3 regions of the Streptomyces corchorusii genome follow, and region 1 is predicted to be linked to each of the others. Evidence: riboswitches for the same ligand, from Rfam matches in the RefSeq annotation. Region 1 holds a riboswitch; each other region holds the start of a gene.
The links. Region 1 has a riboswitch for S-adenosylmethionine ahead of AQJ11_RS07155 (amino acid ABC transporter permease). Riboswitches for the same ligand answer to the same signal wherever they lie in the genome.
Positions count from the first base shown of each region.

Region 2: it holds a riboswitch for S-adenosylmethionine, as region 1 does, so the genes downstream of both, AQJ11_RS17215 (DUF3293 domain-containing protein) here and AQJ11_RS07155 (amino acid ABC transporter permease) in region 1, are expected to answer to the same signal.
Region 3: it holds a riboswitch for S-adenosylmethionine, as region 1 does, so the genes downstream of both, AQJ11_RS19240 (aminotransferase class V-fold PLP-dependent enzyme) here and AQJ11_RS07155 (amino acid ABC transporter permease) in region 1, are expected to answer to the same signal.

Region 1 is NZ_KQ948352.1:669,152-675,237, forward strand. Features, by position in the region: gene AQJ11_RS07140 ((2Fe-2S)-binding protein) at 1-65, opposite strand, end outside; gene AQJ11_RS07145 (NAD(P)/FAD-dependent oxidoreductase) at 62-1,222, opposite strand; gene AQJ11_RS52360 (putative leader peptide) at 1,363-1,485, shown strand; gene AQJ11_RS07150 (glutathione S-transferase C-terminal domain-containing protein) at 1,568-2,455, shown strand; SAM riboswitch class IV at 2,533-2,643, shown strand; gene AQJ11_RS07155 (amino acid ABC transporter permease) at 2,997-3,980, shown strand; gene AQJ11_RS07160 (amino acid ABC transporter ATP-binding protein) at 3,977-4,765, shown strand; gene AQJ11_RS07165 (ABC transporter substrate-binding protein) at 4,881-5,900, shown strand; gene AQJ11_RS07170 (GNAT family N-acetyltransferase) at 5,948-6,086, shown strand, end outside.
Region 2 is NZ_KQ948356.1:369,682-375,767, forward strand. Features, by position in the region: gene AQJ11_RS17205 (hypothetical protein) at 1-201, opposite strand, end outside; gene AQJ11_RS17210 (DUF2252 domain-containing protein) at 347-1,834, opposite strand; gene AQJ11_RS17215 (DUF3293 domain-containing protein) at 1,873-2,403, opposite strand; SAM riboswitch class IV at 2,449-2,564, opposite strand; gene AQJ11_RS17220 (FG-GAP-like repeat-containing protein) at 2,669-5,929, opposite strand.
Region 3 is NZ_KQ948357.1:160,155-166,240, reverse strand. Features, by position in the region: gene AQJ11_RS19245 (serine/threonine-protein kinase) at 1-2,361, opposite strand, end outside; gene AQJ11_RS19240 (aminotransferase class V-fold PLP-dependent enzyme) at 2,412-3,773, opposite strand; SAM riboswitch class IV at 3,905-4,022, opposite strand; gene trpD (anthranilate phosphoribosyltransferase) at 4,096-5,160, opposite strand; gene qcrB (cytochrome bc1 complex cytochrome b subunit) at 5,283-6,086, opposite strand, start outside.

The DNA.
Region 1 (6,086 bases):
CGGCCGTCGAAGGTCACGGTGCAGGCGGGGCCCGGCCGGGCCCGGGTCAACTCCCTCGGATTCACCGGACGTCGCCTTTCTCGGTGTCGAACCGCTCCGGCCGGAACGGCGTGAGGTCCAGCTCCGGCGCCTTCCCGGTGAGTGCCTGCGCGATCAACTGCCCGGTACCGGGGGCCAGTCCGATGCCGGCGCCCTCGTGCCCGCAGGCGTGGAACAGGCCGGGCACCCGCGGATCGGGCCCGATCGCCGGCAGGTGGTCCGGCAGGTACGGCCGGAAGCCCGCGTACGTGCGCAGCGCGCGGACCCTTTCCAGGAACGGGAACAGCCCGATCGCCCCGGCGGCGAGCGCCCGCATCGCGGTCAGCGACAACGACCGGTCGAAGCCGACCCGTTCCCGGGTGGCGCCGATCAGCACCGGACCGGCGGCCGTGCCCTCCACGACCGGTGAGCTGCGCAGCGCGGCCGAGTCGCTGGCCACGTCGGCCACGTAGTCCGCCGCGTACACCTTGTGCCGGACCATGCGCGGCAGCGGCTCGGTGACCAGCACGAAGCCGCGCCGGGGGAGCACCGGCAGCCGGACGCCGGCGAGCGATGCGAGGTCGCCGCCCCAGGTGCCGGCCGCGTTCACCACCGCCGGTGCGTGGATGTCGCCCCGGTCGGTGCGGACGCCGCGGACCGCTCCCCGCGCGGTGCGCAGCACCCCGGTCACCGTACGGCCGGTGTGCAGGGCGGCGCCGGAGGCGCGGACCAGGTGTGCGGCGGCCAGCGCGGGCATGACCTGGGCGTCCTGCGGGTAGTGCACCGCGCCCGCCATGCCGGGCGCCACGTACGGTTCCACATCGGCCAGTTGCCCGGCGTCGACCGGTACGGCGGTGACACCGGCGGTGCGCTGGTCCGCGGCGAAGTCCCGCAGGGCGGCCAGGGCGCCGGGCGTCGAGGCGACCACGAGGCCGCCCTTGGGCTCGTACTCGATCGCGGCGCCCAGTTCCCCCGCCAGCTCGGCCCACAACCGGGCCGACAGCAGTGCGAGTTCGAGTTCCGGGCCCGGCTCCTTGTCGGAGACGAGCAGGTTGCCCTCGCCGGCTCCGGTGGTGCCGCCGGCCACCGGGCCCCGGTCCACCAGTCGTACGTCGAGTCCGGCGCGCGCGGCGTACAGGGCGCAGGCCGCGCCCGTCATTCCGGCCCCGACGACCACGACATCGCAGGTCAGTAGCTTCGCCACGCCAGTACTATGTCACATGTTCCTCTCTCTGAGGAGTACCCGGCGCCGACATCGATCCCCAGGCGTGGACGCCCCCTTGACGTCGTACGGAGCCCGTTCGACACTCCAGGGAGGGAATCCTAGTGAACAGGTAGGGAATCATGACGCGCCGCGGAACGGGCACCGGCCGGACGGGCCGGACGCCGTTGCGCGTACCCCTGCTCACCTCCCGTCGCCACATCGACCTCCAGCGCGTTTGCAGCGCGATCAGCCGCCACCGCTGAGCCGGGCCGCCCCTTCGCCCCCACCGGCCGGTCACGCCCGCGCCGGCGCGCCCCTTCGCACACCCACCACCCGGGGAGACGCATGTCCATCACTCCGCTCGCCGCCGTCCCGTCCACCCGCGCCACCGCACCCGTCTTCCGGGGCCGGATCGGCCGGGACGCGCGCAGCGGCCACTACGCCGTGCCGCACCGCTACCGGCTCCATCTGTCGACCGCCTGCCCCGACGGGCTGCGCCTCGCCGTCGGCCACAGCCTGCTCGGCCTGGACGCCCGTTGTCCCGTCACCCTCCTGCCCGCCGTCCCGGACTGTCCCGGCGGCGGCCACGCCGTGCTCCGCCCGCTCTACGAGGCGAGCGCCCACCACTACACCGGCCCGGCGCTCGCACCCGTGCTCAGCGACGACTGGTCCGGACGCATCGTCAGCACCCACACCCCCGACATCCTGCGCGACCTGGACCGCTTCAGGCCGGGCGGCGACGCCCGCCTGTACCCCTCCGGCCTGGAGTCCGTGATCGAGGCCGTCGAGCGGATGTGCGCCGAGGGCATCGAGGAGGCCGCGCAGAGCGCCGGACGCGCCGGTGCCGACCCCGCCGAACGAGCCGCCGCCCTCGACGTGCTGCTGGACACCCTGGGCCGGCTGGAGCGGCGGCTGAGCGGCGAGGAGTACCTGGCCGACGACCGGCTCACCGCCGCCGACATCGAGCTGTGGGTCACCCTCGTGCAGCTCGACACCGTCCACCGCTGCCACCTCGACGCCTCCGCCGTGCACCGCATCGCCGGCCACCACGCCCTGTGGGCCTACGCCCGCCGCCTGGCCGCCCACCCCGCCTTCGGCCGCCACCTCGACCTCGACGGCATCGCCCGCCGCCACCACGGCCGCTGCCAGGGCCTGGAGGCCGCCGGAGCCGCTGTCCAGATCCTGGACTGGGCAGGCCATGCCGCGGACGCCCCGGACGCTTCGCGCAGGTGAGAGCGGGCCTGTGATGTCCACTGGGCGGACGGCCGTTGACATTCGAACGGGCAACTGCCTTACTTACGGCTCAGAACGGTCATGAGCGTCAGCGCCAAGCCCTGGCTCGCTGACCGGCAACCCTCGCATCGCGGTGGGGTGCCCCAGGTGACGACCGGACCGGATGACGTTTTCGGTAAGCGCGAGGCCCCCCGGGGCCGCAACAGTGACAGGTGACGCCATGTACGCAGCTCCCAGGACGGCCGCGAGCCGCCCCCAGGGCTGCGTACCGTCGTACGCCGGTCTCCTCGTCGCCGACCGCGCCGTCGATCTGCTCCGCGTGAACAGCGCACTGTGTACCGCACCGGGCTCTGCCCGCTGTCAGGGCTGACGTCTCCTCCCAGCCCCCGCGTTCCCGCCGCACACCGTCCGTCCGGTGTGCCGTTGTCCGCCCAGCCCCCGGTTCCGCGCCTGTCCGTGCGCCGCCTCGTGCCCCAGTGCCGTCGTGGCCCACCTCCGCTCCCGCGCGGCCCCGGGGTGACCGACTCCGCCGGAGCCCGCCATGAGTGAACTCCCAGGCGCCGCCGTCTCCCTAGCCGAGGCGCCGGCCCCCGCCGACACACCGTCAGAATCCCCGTCCGCCCAGCGGGTCCAGCCGCTGCGCCGGCCCGGCCGGTGGATCGTCACCGCCGTCGTCCTCGTGCTCGTCGCGCAGATCCTGCACGGACTGGTCACGAACCCCTTCTACCAGTGGGACCGCTTCCGTTACTGGTTCCTGCGCCCCACCGTCCTCGACGGCCTCCTCGTCACCCTCGAAGTCGCCGCGCTCAGCGCCGTCCTGGGGCTCCTCGGCGGCATCCTGCTGGCACTCGCCCGGCTCTCCGGGAGCCCGGTGCTGCGCGCGGTCAGCTGGACCTACACCTGGCTGTTCCGCTCCGTACCGCTCATCGTCGTACTGATCTTCCTGTACAACTTCAGTGCCCTGTACAAGACGTTGAGCCTCGGCGTGCCGTTCGGACCCGCCTTCGTCACCTTCGACGAGTCCCGGCTGGCCACGGACATGACGATCGCCGTCATCGGCCTCAGCCTCAACGAGGCGGCGTACGCGGCCGAGGTGGTCCGCGGCGGCATCCTCTCCGTCGACCAGGGACAGCACGAGGCCGCCGCCGCGCTCGGCCTGCCCCAGGGCTACCGGTTCCGCAGGATCGTCTTCCCGCAGGCCCTCAGGTCCATCACCCCGAACTACGTCAACCAGCTCATCGGCCTCGTCAAGAGCACGTCCCTGGTCTTCTACGTGTCGCTGCTCGACCTGTTCGGCGCGGTGCAGTCGATGGGCAGCACCTACCCCGGTGACGTCGTGCCGCTGCTGATGGTCGCCACCGTCTGGTACCTGATCCTCACCAGCGCCGTGTCCGTCGTCCAGTTCTACGTCGAGCGGTACTACGCCCGGGGCGCCACCCGCACCCTGCCGCCGACCCCCTTGCAGAAGGCCCGGGCCGGCCTCGCCGACCTGCGGGCCCGGCTGAGCCGGGAGGCCGCCGTATGACCGCGCAGACCCTGCCGAAGGCCGCCCCCGCCGCGCTCGAAGTGCACGGCGTCCACAAGTGGTACGGCTCCCACCGCGTCCTCGACGGCATCGACCTGACCGTCCGCCCCGGCGAGGTCACGGTGATCCTCGGACCGTCCGGCTCCGGCAAGTCCACGCTGCTCAGGGTCGTCAACCACCTGGAGAAGCCCGAGATCGGCCACGTCAGCGTGGGCGGCGAGCTGATCGGGGTGAAGCGGCACGGGGACCGGCTCAGGGAACTCAGCGAGCGCGCCATCCTCGCCCAGCGCAGCCGGATCGGCTTCGTCTTCCAGAACTTCAACCTCTTCCCGCACCTGACCGTCCTGGAGAACGTCGCCGCGGCACCCGCCGCCACCGGCAGGCTGACCAGGGCGGCGGCCCGGGAACTCGCCCGGGAACTCCTCGACCGCGTCGGACTCGGCGACAAGACCGGCGCCTACCCGCGGCAGCTGTCCGGCGGCCAGCAGCAGCGCGTCGCCATCGCCCGCGCCCTCGCCCTGCGGCCCGGGATCATCCTCTTCGACGAGCCGACCTCGGCACTCGATCCCGAACTCGTCGGCGAGGTGCTGGCCGTCATCAAGGACCTGGCCACCAGCGGCACCACCCTCGTCATCGTCACCCACGAGATCGGCTTCGCCCGCGAGGTCGCCGACCGGGTCGTCTTCATCGACGGCGGCCGGATCGTCGAACAGGGCCCGCCCGGCGAGGTGCTGGACCGGCCCCGGCATACACGGACCCGGGAATTCCTCGGCAAGGTGCTCTGACCGCGCCGCCCGGCAAGGTGTCCGGGCTCGGCCGCTCGGGCCCTCCACGACCCCCACCCCCCACCGCACTCCCATCGCTCATCACCCTCATCAGCGAGACAAGGACAGCCACGCCATGCCCAGCCACCTCTCCCGACGCGCCGTGTTCCGCGGCATCACCGCGGCGACCGCCGTCGCCACCCTCGCCACCGGGCTCGCCGCCTGCGGAGGCGACAGCGAAGCCGTCACCAAGACCGACACCGCCGGCACGGTGACCGTGGGGCGGCTGTCCAACGGAGCCGCCAAGGAGACCGCGCTGAAGGTCTCCGAAGTGAAGTCCATCAGCGCCGAACTGCCCGCCTCCGTGCGCAGGAGCGGCAAGCTCGTCATCGGCGTCGGAGCCCTGCCCTCGGGCTCCGCGCCGCTGAACTTCGTGGGCAGCGACCAGAAGACCCTCACCGGCTCCGAGCCCGACCTCGGCCGCCTGGTGGCCGCGGTCCTCGGCCTGAAGCCCGAGATCAGGAACTCCACCTGGGAGAACCTCTTCGTCGGCGTCGACAGCGGCAAGGTCGACGTGGCGTTCTCCAACGTCACCGTCACCGAGGAACGCAAGCGGAAGTACGAGTTCGCCTCCTACCGCAAGGACAACCTGGCCTTCGAGGTGCTGAAGAAGAACTCCTGGAACTTCGACGACGACTACGAGAACCTCGCCGGCAAGACGGTCAGCGTGGGCGCCGGCACCAACCAGGAGAAGATCCTCCTGGAGTGGAAGGCCAAGCTGGCCAAGGAGGGCAAGACGCTCACCGTCAAGTACTTCCCGGACCAGAACGCCACCAACCTGGCGCTCGCCAGCGGAAAGATCGACGCCTTCCTCGGTCCCAACCCCGCGGTCGCCTACCGCGCCCGGCAGACCGCGAACACCCCCAACGCCACCCGCAACGCGGGCACCTTCTCCGGTGCCGGAGAGACGCTCCAGGGCCTGATCGCCGCGACCGCCAAGAAGGACAGCGGACTCGCCAAGCCGCTCGCCGACGCCCTCAACCACCTGATCGAGAACGGGCAGTACGGCAAGTGGCTGGCCGCCTACGGCCTCTCCAACGAGTCCGTGGCGAAGTCGGAGGTCAACCCGCCCGGGCTGCCGCTGGACAACTCCTGACGGGACGCCGCCCCACCGACATGGAGTCAACAGAGGGGATCGCTTCCGTGGCCCACCCGACCGACGTCCGCCCAGGCGCGGCCCCGCTCCCGCCCGCCGACCCCGTCCTGGACAACGCCGTCTGGGCCGCCCTCACCGGCCCGCACGCCCACCTCGCCGACCGGTACGGCCGCGCGGCCCGCTACC
Region 2 (6,086 bases), on a different contig from region 1:
CTCCGCGTCCAGCTCCTCGATGCGGGTGTAGAGCGGGCCGAGCCGCTGTTCGTGGAGGCGGGCGAAGTTCTCGACCTCGACGCGGAAGGTCTCCACGGCGATCTCGTACTCGATCAACGCCTGCTCGGCGGCCCGTACGGCCTGTTCCAGCCGTTCCTCGGGGCGGGGGGCCTGGGACTGGCCGGCTTCCGGGGTTGTCACCCGCCCAGCGTAGCCGTTGCCCCGGCTCGGCCCGGGCGCGGTTCCCACGCTCCCGGCGCACCACCCCTCGGACCCCGGCACGCCACCGCTCGGACTCCGGCGAACTCCCGGCAAACCGTCCCGCTGCACCCTCCCCGGACCCCCCTCAGACCCCCAGCTCCGCCTCGATCCGCCCCGCCCTGATCCCCGCGACCAGCTCGGCGTGGTCCGCCTCCGTGCGGTCGGCGTAGGCGACGGCGAACGCGGCCATCGCCTCGTCCAGCTCCTCGTTCTTGCCGCAGTAGCCGGCGATCAGCCGGGGGTCGGCGCTGTGGGAGTGGGCGCGGGCCAGCAGGGCGCCGGTCATGCGGCCGTAGTCGTCGATCTGGTCGGCGGCGAGGGCGGCCGGGTCGACGCTGCCCTTGCGGTTGCGGAACTGCCGCACCTGGTACGGGCGCCCCTCGACGGTGGTCCAGCCCAGCAAGGTGTCGCTGACGACCTGCATCCGCTTCTGCCCGAGGACCACGCGGCGCCCCTCGTGCGGCACCGCGGGCGCCTCGAAACCGGCCGTGACCAGGTGCGGGACGAGCGCGGAGGGACGGGCCTCCTTCACCTGGAGGACCAGGGGCTCGCCCCGGTGGTCGAGGAGCAGGACGACGTAGGACCGGGTGCCGACGCTGCCGGTGCCGACCACCCGGAAGGCGACGTCGTGCACGGCGTGCCGGGCGAGCAGCGGGTGGCGGTCCTCGCCGAGGGTGCCGACGTACGACTCCAGGGACGCGGCGACCGCGGCGGCCTCCGCGTCCGGTACGCGGCGCAGCACCGGCGGCGCGGGCACGAACCGGCGTCCGCCGTCCGGCACCGGCTCGGTCGACTTCGCGGCGAACCGGCCGCTGGTGTTGGCCCGGGCCTTCTCCGAGACCCGCTGGAGCGTGCCGAGCAGGTCGTGGGCGTCGGTGTGGGAGACCAGTTCCTCGTCCGCGATGGCGTTCCAGGCGTCGAGCGCGGGCAGTTTGGCGAGCAGCCGCATGGTGCGGCGGTAGGCGCCGGCCGCGTCCCGGGCCGCGGCGCGGCAGGTGTCCTCGTCGGCGCCCGCCTCGCGGCCGGCGAGCACCAGCGAGGCCACGAGCCGCTTGAGGTCCCACTCCCAGGGGCCGTGCGCGGTCTCGTCGAAGTCGTTGAGGTCGATGACGAGGTCGCCGCGGGCGTCGCCGTACAGCCCGAAGTTGGCCGCGTGGGCGTCACCGCAGATCTGGGTGGCGATCCTGGTGGTGGGGGTGCGCGCGAGGTCGTACGCCATGAGTGCGGCGGAGCCGCGCAGGAAGGCGAAGGGGGTGGCCGCCATCCGGCCCACGCGCAGCGGGGTCAGTTCGGCGAGGCGGCCGGCGTTGGACTCGGCCACCGCGCTCACCGCGTCGGGGCGCGCGGCGTCCAGGTCCAGCGTGCGGTGGGCGGAGCGCGGCACACCCGCCCGGAGCGCCTTGCCCTCCTCCTTCGGCGAGCCCTGCGGCGGCCATGCGGCGAACCCGCGCACCCGGGGCAGGCGGCGCGCGCCCCGGTCCGCCGCGTCCGTCGCTCCCACATCGGTTCCGGTCACCGCGACCGCCTTCCCCGCACGACCCGCCCGCCTTCGAACTGGCGACGGTACGAACATCAACTCGGGGAGACCGTACAGCCGGTGGCCGAAAGCCGTCAGCACCCTGGGGGAAACTCCGCGCACCCGCTCAGCGCGCCCGCGGGCAAAGACCCTGAAAGTCCTTCCGCAGCCCGCCATCCGAGTGTCAGTGCCTCCCCGGCGCCGAAGCAGGCGAGCAGCCGCCATGCCGGCGCCGACCAGGCGAACACCGCGTCCTGCCCGAACTCCCGTCCCAGCGCGCGCGCTTCGTCGTCGCTCAGGCCGACGATCGCCACGCTCACCTCGGTGTGCCGGCCGTCCGGGTCACCGCCGACAGCGGGCCACCACGCGAGCCCCCGTCCGCGCAGCAGGCCGAGCAGTCGTTGATGCGCGCGGTGGTTGTGCTGCCGGGAGGCGTGGGTGCCCCGGGGATTGTGGGCCGTGACCACGTGGATGGTCTCCCCGTGCGGGACGGGGAACCGGCCCACCGCCACCCCGGGCGGTGCCGGGGTGACGCGGACCGGTCCTTCGGGCAACTCCACGTCCACGACGGCCTGCTGGTAGAGAGCCCACCGAGGGGTGTGCGTGATCGGGACGCCGGCGGCCATGAGGGTCTCCGTTCGAGAGGGACCCCCTTACCCGCCGGGCAGGGAGATCCGCGCTTACCCCCACGGGACCGTGGGGGCCCGGTCTTCCCTGGAGGGCACCTTGCGCGGTGAGCGAGGTTGCCAGCCGACGCTCGTCCAGGGGCGCGATCGGCTTCGTGACCGAGGCGGATCCTGCCACGGGGCCCAGCGCGAAGTCCAGCACGGGCCCCGTCGCCGCCGTCACGTGACGCCACGTCTGACGTCGCATGTGGCGTCACATCTGCCGTCACATGACGGCCTTGTACCCCTTCCACCCCGTGGCGATCTTCACGCGGCCCCCGAACGAGCCCTTGCCGTTGCCGTTGTAGCGCCACACGGTGCCCGCCGTGTCGCGGGCCACGAGGTCCGCGCGGCCGTCGCCGGTGAAGTCGCCCGCGCCGACGACGGCGTTGTAGGAGGCGCCCCAGTCGGCGAACACCTTGACGCGGGCCTTGAAGCCGCCCGTGCCCGTGGTGTTGGCCTCGTACCGCCACAGCTCGTCGGACTTGTCCTGGACGAGGAGGTCGCCGCGGCCGTCGCCGGTGAGGTCACCGGCGCCGACGATCTTCTTGTAGCCGGTCCAGTGGGAGGCGATCTTCGTGCGCGCGGCGAGCCTGCCGTTCGCCGTGCCCTTGAAGAGGTAGACGTCCCCGGTCGAGGACTGGCGGCCGATCAGGTCGGGCCGGCCGTCGCCGTTGACGTCGCCGGGTGAGGTCAGGACGTCGTACGCGTTCCAGCCGGAGGTGCCGAGCGAGGTGGAGTGCGTGGCGGGCGTCGGGGCCTTGCCGCAGGCCGGGCGGTACGCCCGCAGGGCGCCGCCGGTGCGGACCAGCACGTCGTTGCAGTGGTCGCCGTCCAGGTCGCCGAACGGCACGATCCGGGCGGTGGCCGGCCAGCCGGAGCCGGAGACGGTGCCGCCCAGCGTGCCCGTACCGGTGCCGCGCCGGACGGTGAGGGTGCCGGAGGAGCTGAGGGTGAGGACGTCACCGACCCCGTCGTTGCCGGCGTAGTCGCGCGGTGCCGCCGTTCCGGCGGTCACCTTGACGTCTCCGGAGAGGGTGAGCGCGGCGCCCTGGCCGTCGGCGGGCCGGGCGGTGAGGGTCCAGGTGTAGGCGCCGTTGGCGACCAGGCGGCCCGCGGTGTCCCTGCCGTCCCAGGCGGCCGTCAGCAGGCCCCGGGCCGTGCCGCCGGAGAGCGTACGGACGGTGGCGCCGGACGCCTTCCGGCGCACGGTCACCTTCCAGTCGGCGGCGGGCTTGGACAGCCACCAGGTGCCGGACCAGTTCGCGGAGCCCGCGGTGACCGTGGCGTCGACGGCCGTGAGCGGTGACGCCGGGACGCCGGCCGGTACGACGTGCACGCGCTGGTCGCGGTCGGCGTAGGCGACGCCGCCGCCGAAGCGGTCCACGGTCCAGCTGGTCCCGGCCCCGGTGTTCTCCTGGCCGAGGTCGGTCCAGTCGGCCAGCTCGCGGCTCGGCAGGTCGGTGTGACTGCCGCCGGCCGGCAGCCCGTTGTGCAGGTCGAGCAGCCTCAGCCCGCTGTGCGACTGGGTGCCGGGAACCCGCTCGACCAGGTATCCGTCCCCGAGCAGGACCCGGCTGTCCGGGGCGGTGGAGGTGCGCTTGGTCGTACGGTCGTACAGGCCCGCGCCGTGTACGTCGCCCCAGGCGTCCCGGCAGACCCAGTAGACGAAGCGGCCCACGGCCTGGAGGTCGGACGGGGTGCAGCCGTCGCGGGTGGTGAAGGACTCGACGGCGGTTCCCGCGGGGAGCCGGGTGGCCGTGACCTTCCCGCCGCTCGCGGCGCCGCTCCACAGCGTGCTCCCCCACACGGCCGCGGCGACCCGGTCGCGCTTGAGCAGGACCTTGCCCGCCCCGGCGGTGGCGAACTCACCGATGTACTGCTTGCCGGAGGAGGCGCCGTCGACGACGGCGTACCGCCCGGAGAGGTCCGTGAGCTCCGGGGAGTAGTCGCCGGTGTCGAGGGTCGGGCCCCAGTCGGCGGAGCCGTTGGCACGCAGCATGGTCAGGCCGGACTCGGTGGAGTCGCGGCGGCCGTGGCGGCCGGTGCCGTCGGCGAACATCCGGATGCAGCGGGGCGTGGTCTCGTCGCAGAAGCCGTCCCAGCCGCTGACCAGGCCGTCCACGGTGGTCCGTGCGGGGCTCGGGGTGCCGCTCGTGGTGAGCCAGGTGCTGCGGTAGGCGCCGAGGACGGTGTGCGGCTGGTAGAGCGTGCTGTTGTCGGCCGTGGTGAGGATGCCGCTGCCGAGGGAGAGTCCGTGGACCTGCGCGGGCATCGGCTCTACGGCGGTCAGGCGGCTGCGGGTGACCGAGCCGTCGGCGCCCTGGGCGACCCGGTACACGCCCCAGTCGAGGTCGCCCCGGTCGACGTACGCCGCGGCGCCCGCCACCAGGACGGAGCCGTCCGGGGCCTGGACGAGCTGATGGGCGGCCGGGTCCATGACCTTGGTCAGGGCGGTGTCCGAGCCGTCGGACGTGAGGGCGAACAGGGGCTGGCCCCGGTACTTGTCGTCGCCCGGCGACATCGGCTCGACGCCCAGCAGTGCCGAGCCGACGACGCCGTAGGACGCCTGGTACGTCAGCGAACTCGTCTCCAGGGTGCGGGGTGCGGCGGCCGGGTCGGCCCGGTCGAGCAGGTCCGCCTTGCCGCGTCCGGTGCGCAGCCGCAGCACCGAGCCGGGGCTCAGCCGGAAGCCGGTCACCTCCCAGGCCTCCTGCGGATCGGGCCGGTCGGGCAGCGCCTCCGCCACGCCGGTGGCGAGGTCGACGATGCTCCAGTGGCCGCCGTCCTCCGTCTGGTAGCGCAGGATGACGGACCGTGCGTCACCGTCCTCGACGCGGATGTCGTAGGCGCCGCCGGGCAGCCCCGTCACCGGCGTGCGACGGACCTCGCCGTCGCCGGCCCTCAGGAGCTGGTAGGCGTCCGGGTTCCCGGCGAGGTCGCTCGCGCTGGTGAGCACGGTGTCGCCGAACGTGCCCTCGTAGGTGTGGCCCTCGGGCACCGGCACCACCACGCTGCCGGTGCCCGGCGTTCCCGCGCCCCGCACGAGCGTGACCTGCGCGTCCTCCTCCGAGTAGAGGGCGACGGTGTCCGACCCGTCCCCGTAGTGGCCGGGTGCGAAGGAGACGTCCCCGCGGTAGGAGCCGTTGTCGATGTCGTAGTGGAGCGGGACCGGCATGCGCTGGTCGAGCGCGGTGGTGGCGCCGGTGGCGTAGTCCGTCCACAGGAACCGGTCGTCGCCCTCCTGCACCCACAGGAAGCCGCTGGTCCCGGCGTTGAGGATCCAGGTGAACCGGGGAACGGCCCGCGCGGCGGCGGGCAGGACGAGTTCTCCCGCAGAGACCGTGGGCGCGGCCGGCGCGGCCGTCGCGGGCGTGTTCGCGAGGGGCAGGGCGAGGCCGAGCGCCGCCGCGAGGACGGCCGCGGCGCGTCGTGCCGGGCGTGGTGCGGGCTGGGGTCTGTGCCGGTGCGTACCGGGTCGGGCCACCGTTCCTCCAGGGAAAAGGGGTGGCATGGGCGGAGGTACGGCAACGCTCTGGCATCCCCTCCGGCCCCCCCGGCCGCTCCCCCCACGCGCGCGTGCGGAGAAGGCCAACAGCATGAACATGACGCTCTGGCCGGGATTTCCGGGGAGGGTTCCCGGG
Region 3 (6,086 bases), on a different contig from region 1:
GCCGGACAGCACCGCGCGGGGGTAGGCCCTGCCGCCCTCGAAGCCGTACCTCCAGGCGCGGGAGCCGTCGGCCGCCCGGACGGCGTACACGCCGCCCTGTTCCGTTCCGACGGCCAGCGTACGGCTGCCCCCGGTCAGGATCCCGCCGTCGTCCTCCCTGCGCCACAGCCGCCGGCCGTCCGTGACGCGGAACCCCCGGAGTTCGGCGGCCGAGTCCGCGAACAGGGTGGTGCCCGCCAGGACGAGGGCGGTGACGTCCGTGCCCCCGGACACCTCCCACTTGCGCGAACCGTCCCGCGCGTCCAGCGCCAGCAGGACGTCGCCGTAGCTGCCCGTGAAGACGGTCCCGCCCGAGACGATCGGGGTGCCGGTGGGGCCGGCCAGGGTCTTGGCGGTCCACTTCTCGCCGCCGTCGGAGGCGTAGCAGCGCAGCCCGCCCGTGGTCGTGCCGCCGACGGAGACGAGGACGTCCTGGCCGAGCAGGACGGGGACGTCGTACCGCTGGTCACCGAGGGTGCGGGTCCACAGGGGGCTGCCGGACGGGCTCACCGCGGTCAGCCGGCGCGCGTCCTCGGAGTGCAGGCCCACCACGCAGTAGACGGCGTCCCGGGTGGCCACGGGCGTGGAGACGTCATCGCCGAGCCGGACCTTCCAGCGCTTGGAGCCGTCCCGGGAGATCGCGTGCAGCACGCCGCCGGAGGTGCCCGCGTAGACGACGGAACCGTCCGGGGAGAGCGCGCAGCAGGCCCCGTCCAGGCCGCCGATGCCGCCGAGGTCGTACTGCCAGCGCAGCACCGCCGCCCCGTTCGTGCGGTCGGCCGACGGGACCGATGAGCTGTCGCTGCCGCCGCTGCTCTCGGTGCGCAGCCCGTACTCCCACAGCCAGCCGCCGACGCCGACCCCGGCCACGGCGACGGCTCCCCCGCCGAGGGCCTTGAGAAGCCGACGCCGACCGGGAGCCACGGCGCCCAGACGGCGGCCGGGGGCGTCGGAATCGACGGAGGTGACCGCCCCGGCCGAGCCGCCGGGGGTGCCAGGGGCGGCGGAGCCGTCCGGGGCGGCAGGGGCAGCCGAGCCCGCCGGGTCGGTCCGGGCGGCGCGCGCAGCCGAGTCCGCCGGGTCCGCGGGGGCCCCCGAGCCGCCTGGGGTCGCCGACACCGCCGAGCCACCGTGGCCGCCAGGGATGGCGGAGCCCTCCGAGGCCGCCGGGCCTGGCGGGGCGGCAAGGGCCGCCGAGTCCGCCGGGGTGGCGCGGTCCGCCACATCGGTCCGGGCGGCGCGCGCAGCCGAGTCCGCCGGGTCCGCGGGGGTCCCCGAGCCGCTCGGGGTCGCCGACACCGCCGAGCCACCGTGGCCGCCAGGGACGGCGGAGCCGTCCGGGGCCACAGGGGTCGCCGGGTCGGTCCAGGTGGCGCGGGTGGTCGCGTCCGCCGGGGTGGCGGTGGGGTGGGGGGCCAGGTACTCCACGCCGCTGGGGCGGTCGTCCGGGACGGGGCGGGGCCGGGACGCGGGGCCGTACCAGCCCGGGCGGACGGCGGCGCGCAGGGTGTCCGGGGCGAACCCGGCGCTCGCCACCACCTCCGCCGGCTCCGGGCGCTCCAGCGGGTCCTCGCGCAGACAGGCCGTCACCAGCGGGCGGATGTCGTCCGGCACGCCGGACAGGTCGAAGTCGCGGGTGAGGATGCGCAGCAGGACCACCGAGTCCTGGCCCTCCCCGAACGGCTCCCGGCCGGCCGCCGCGTACGCGAGGACCGCGCCGAGGGAGAAGACGTCGCTGGGCGGGCCGACCTGGCCGCCGTTGCGGATCTGCTCCGGCGAGACGTAGCCGACCGAGCCGACGACCGCGCCGGTGCGGGTCAGCGCGGTGGCCTCCAGCGCCCGGACGATCCCGAAGTCGATGACCCGCGGCCCGTCCGGGCCCAGCAGGATGTTCGACGGCTTCAGGTCCCGGTGGACCAGCCCCTTGGCGTGGATGGCCGCCAGCGCCTCGCCGAGCGCGGCGGCGAGGATCCGGACCGCGGGGCGCGGCAGCGCGCCGTGGTCCAAGATGGCGTCCCGCAGGTTGGGTCCGGAGACGAACTCCGTTGCCATCCAGGGCCGTTCGGCATCGGTGTCGGCGTCCACGACCCGTGCGGTGTAGGTGTCCGCGCCGCCGACGGTCTGGGCGGCGCGGACCTCGTGGCGGAAGCGGGCGCGGAAGGTGCGGTCCTCGGCGTGCTCGGCCCGTACCACCTTCACCGCGAGCCGCAGCCCGGTGCGGGACTCGGCGAGGTAGACCTCGCCCATGCCGCCCGCGCCCAGTCTGTGCGTGGTGGCGTACGGGCCGATGTGGCGCGGATCTGTGGCGCGCAGCGGCTGCACTCCGGGGTCCCCCTGTCCGACGTGGTGTCAAGGGGAGGTTATAGCGCCGTTCAGACCGCCGGCACGCAGCGGCCGTCCTCCGTGCGGTACTGCCACTTCGCGCCCTCCGCCACCAGTTCCCTGACGGCGTTGACGAAGCGCTCCACGTGCTCGTCCGGCGTGCCCGCGCCGAAGCTGACGCGGATGGCGTTGAGGGACTTCTCGCCCGGGGCCGCCTCGGGGGCGCCGCACTCGCCCTGGGTCTGCGGGTCGCTGCCGAGCAGGGTGCGGACCAGGGGGTGGGCGCAGAAGAGGCCGTCGCGGACGCCGATGCCGTACTCGGCGGAGAGCGCGGCGGCGAAGTGCGAGCTGTTCCAGCCCTCGACGACGAAGGAGAGGACGCCGACGCGCGGGGCGTCGTCGCCGAAGAGGGACAGCACGCGCACCTCGGGCACCTCGGCCAGGCCCTCGCGGACCTTGGCGATCAGGTGCTGTTCGCGGGCGACGAGGGTGTCCCAGCCGGCCTCGGTGAGGGCCTTGCAGGCGGAGGCGATGGCGTAGGCGCCGATGACGTTCGGGGAGCCCGCCTCGTGCCGGGCCGCGGTCTCGTGCCACTCGACGGCCACGCCGCCGTCCTGGCGCCGGGTGACCCTGCGGCTGGCGCCGCCGCCCGCGAGGTACGGCTCGGCCGCCTGGAGCCAGTCGGCGCGGCCGGCCAGGACACCGGAGCCGAAGGGGGCGTACAGCTTGTGGCCGGAGAAGGCGATCCAGTCGACGTCCAGGTCACGCAGGTCCACCGGGTGGTGCGGGGCCAGCTGGGCGGCGTCCAGGACGATGCGGGCGCCGTGGGCGTGGGCGGCGGCGGCCAGTTCGCGCACCGGCCACAGCTCGCCGGTGACGTTGGAGGCGCCGGTGACGCAGACCAGGGCCGGGCCGTACGGGTCGCGGCCGGCGAGGGCCCGCTCCAGGGTCTCCACGGCCTGCCGCGGGGTGCGCGGGGCGTCGAGGTAGGTGACCCGCGCGTCCTGCCAGGGCAGCAGGGAGGCGTGGTGCTCGGTCTCGAAGACGAAGACCTCGCAGTCGGCCGGGATCGCCCGGGCCAGCAGGTTGAGGGAGTCGGTGGTCGAACGGGTGAAGATCACCTGGTCGGCCGGGCGGCAGCCGAGGAACTCGGCGACCGTCTTGCGGGCGTTCTCGAACAGGTCGGTGGAGAGCTGGGAGAGGTAGCCGGCGCCGCGGTGGACACTGCCGTAGTACGGGGCGTACGCGGCGACGTCGTCCCAGACGCGCTGGAGGGCGGGGGCGCTGGCGGCGTAGTCCAGGGCGGCGTAGCTGACTTCGCCGCCGGTGACCAGCGGGACGGTGACATCTCGCCCCAGAACGGGCAGAGGGGTGCAAACGGACTGGTCGGCGGCAGCGGTGGAGACAGACATGGCGGAACTCCCGTGAAGGCATGCGAAGAAGAGAGAAAAAGGGGTGTGCGGAGGCGGGGCTCTGCGGCCCTAACGCATTCGCTTGCTCACGGAAGACTCCCTCGAACGACCAGGACCCCTGGTGTGTGAGGGGTCCGCGCTTGCCGTAGGCCTTGCTGCCGTACGACCTGGTCTTCACCCGGGGCACCCCGCCACGGACGGAGGGTTGCCGGACAGTCGGCCGGGGCCTCATGACTGTCACTCATGACCTGGTACAGGAACGTACTGAAGTGATCGTCGTCCCGCAACCCGTGTCCGGATCGCGGGACGACTCCCAGGGGCGTCAGGCGTTGCTGACGGCCACCCAGCGCTCCAGGGTGCGCTTGGCCGCGCCCGAGTCGATCGACTCCGCGGCCCGCGCCATGCCCGCGCGGATCTGCTCGGTGAGCGGCGCGTCCGTCGGCTCCAGGGCCACCAGCGCCGCCGCCGAGTTCAGCAGCACGGCGTCCCGTACGGCCCCCCGCTCGCCGTCCAGCAGCCGGCGGGCGACCTCGGCGTTGTAGGAGGCGTCGGCGCCGCGCAGGGCGTCCACGGGGACGAGGTCGATGCCGGCCTCGCGCGGGTCGAAGACCTCCTCCGTGACCTTGCCGTCCCGGACCACCCACACCCGGGAGGCGGCGGTGACGGTCAGCTCGTCCAGGCCGTCCTCGCCCCGGAAGACCAGTGCGGAGTTGCCGCGCTCGGCGAGGACACCGGCGACGATCGGCGCCATGCGGGGATCCGCGACACCGACGGCCTGCGACCGCACCTGCGCGGGGTTGGTCAGCGGGCCCAGCACGTTGAAGGTGGTCCGGATGCCCAACTGGCCGCGGGCCGCGGCGACATGGCGCAGGGACGGGTGGAACCGCACCGCGAAGCAGATGGTGATGCCGGCCTCCTCGGCCACCTCGGCCACCCGCTGCGGACTCAGGTTGAGGTTGACGCCCAGCTTCTCCAGGACGTCGGAGGAGCCGGAGGCGGAGGACGCGGCGCGGTTGCCGTGCTTGACGACCTTCGCCCCCGTGCCCGCGACGACGATCGAGGACATGGTGGAGATGTTCACCGTCTTCGCGCCGTCGCCGCCGGTGCCGACGATGTCCACGGCCGGACCGGGCACCTCGATGACGTTCGCGTGTGCGTACATCGTCCGGACCAGTCCGGTGATCTCCTGGACCGTCTCGCCCTTGGCCCGCAGCGCCACCATGAACCCGGCGATCTGCGCGTCGGTCGCCTCCCCGCGCATGATCAGGTCCATCGCCCAGGCGGTGTCGTCGGCGGACAGGTCCCGGCCGTCCAGCAGACCGTTCAGCAGGGCGGGCCAGGAGCGGCCCGCCGCGGTGTCGCCTCCAGCGGGGGTCACAGCGCTCATCAGCCGCTCCTTGAACAGGTTCCTGCTACGTCGTACACCACCCTATCCAGCCGGGCGGCACGGCGAAGGGCCCCGTCCGGGTTGCGGACGGGGCCCTTCAGCGTGGCGTGGCGACGCGGGGATCAGTGGTGGCCGTGGCCGCTCGTGATCTCCTTGTACTCCTCGACGGTCGGCTTCGGGATCTGGTTGTCCTCGCCGAAGTAGGCGTTGGACAGCTTCGCCCGCAGCTTCTCCGAGGCCGGGACCTTGCGCTCGACCCCGTTCTCGTCGACCGTCGGACCGATCTCGGCCGGCCGGTACTGCTCGTGCGAGGTGAGCGTGTGCAGCTGCTCCTGGCTGAGCGGCTCGTGCACCTCGATGAACTCACCGTGCGGCAGCCGCTTGATGATGCCGGTCTCGCGGCCGTGCAGCACCTTGTCGCGGTCGCGGCGCTGGAGACCCAGGCAGATCCGCTTGGTGGCGATGAAGGCGAGGACCGGAGCCACGAAGTAGGCGATCCGGACGAACCAGGTGACCGCGTTGATCGACAGGTGGAAGTGCGTGGCGAAGATGTCGTTGCCGCCACCGATCAGCATCACGAAGTACACGGTCAGCCAGGCGACACCGAACGCCGTACGCGTCGGGGCGTTGCGCGGGCGGTCCAGGATGTGGTGCTCGCGCTTGTCCCCGGTGACCCAGGCCTCGATGAACGGGTACATCGCGATCGCGCCGAGGATCACGCCGAACAGCACCAGCGGGATGAACACGCCCAGGACCAGCGTGTGGCCCCAGAAGTTGATCTCCCAGCCCGGCATGGCGCGGATCAGGCCCTCGGCCATACCCATGTACCAGTCCGGCTGGGCGCCGGTGGACACCTGGTCCGGACGGTAGGGGCCGATGGCCCAGATCGGGTTGATCTGCGCGACGGCCGCGAGGGCCGCGAGCAC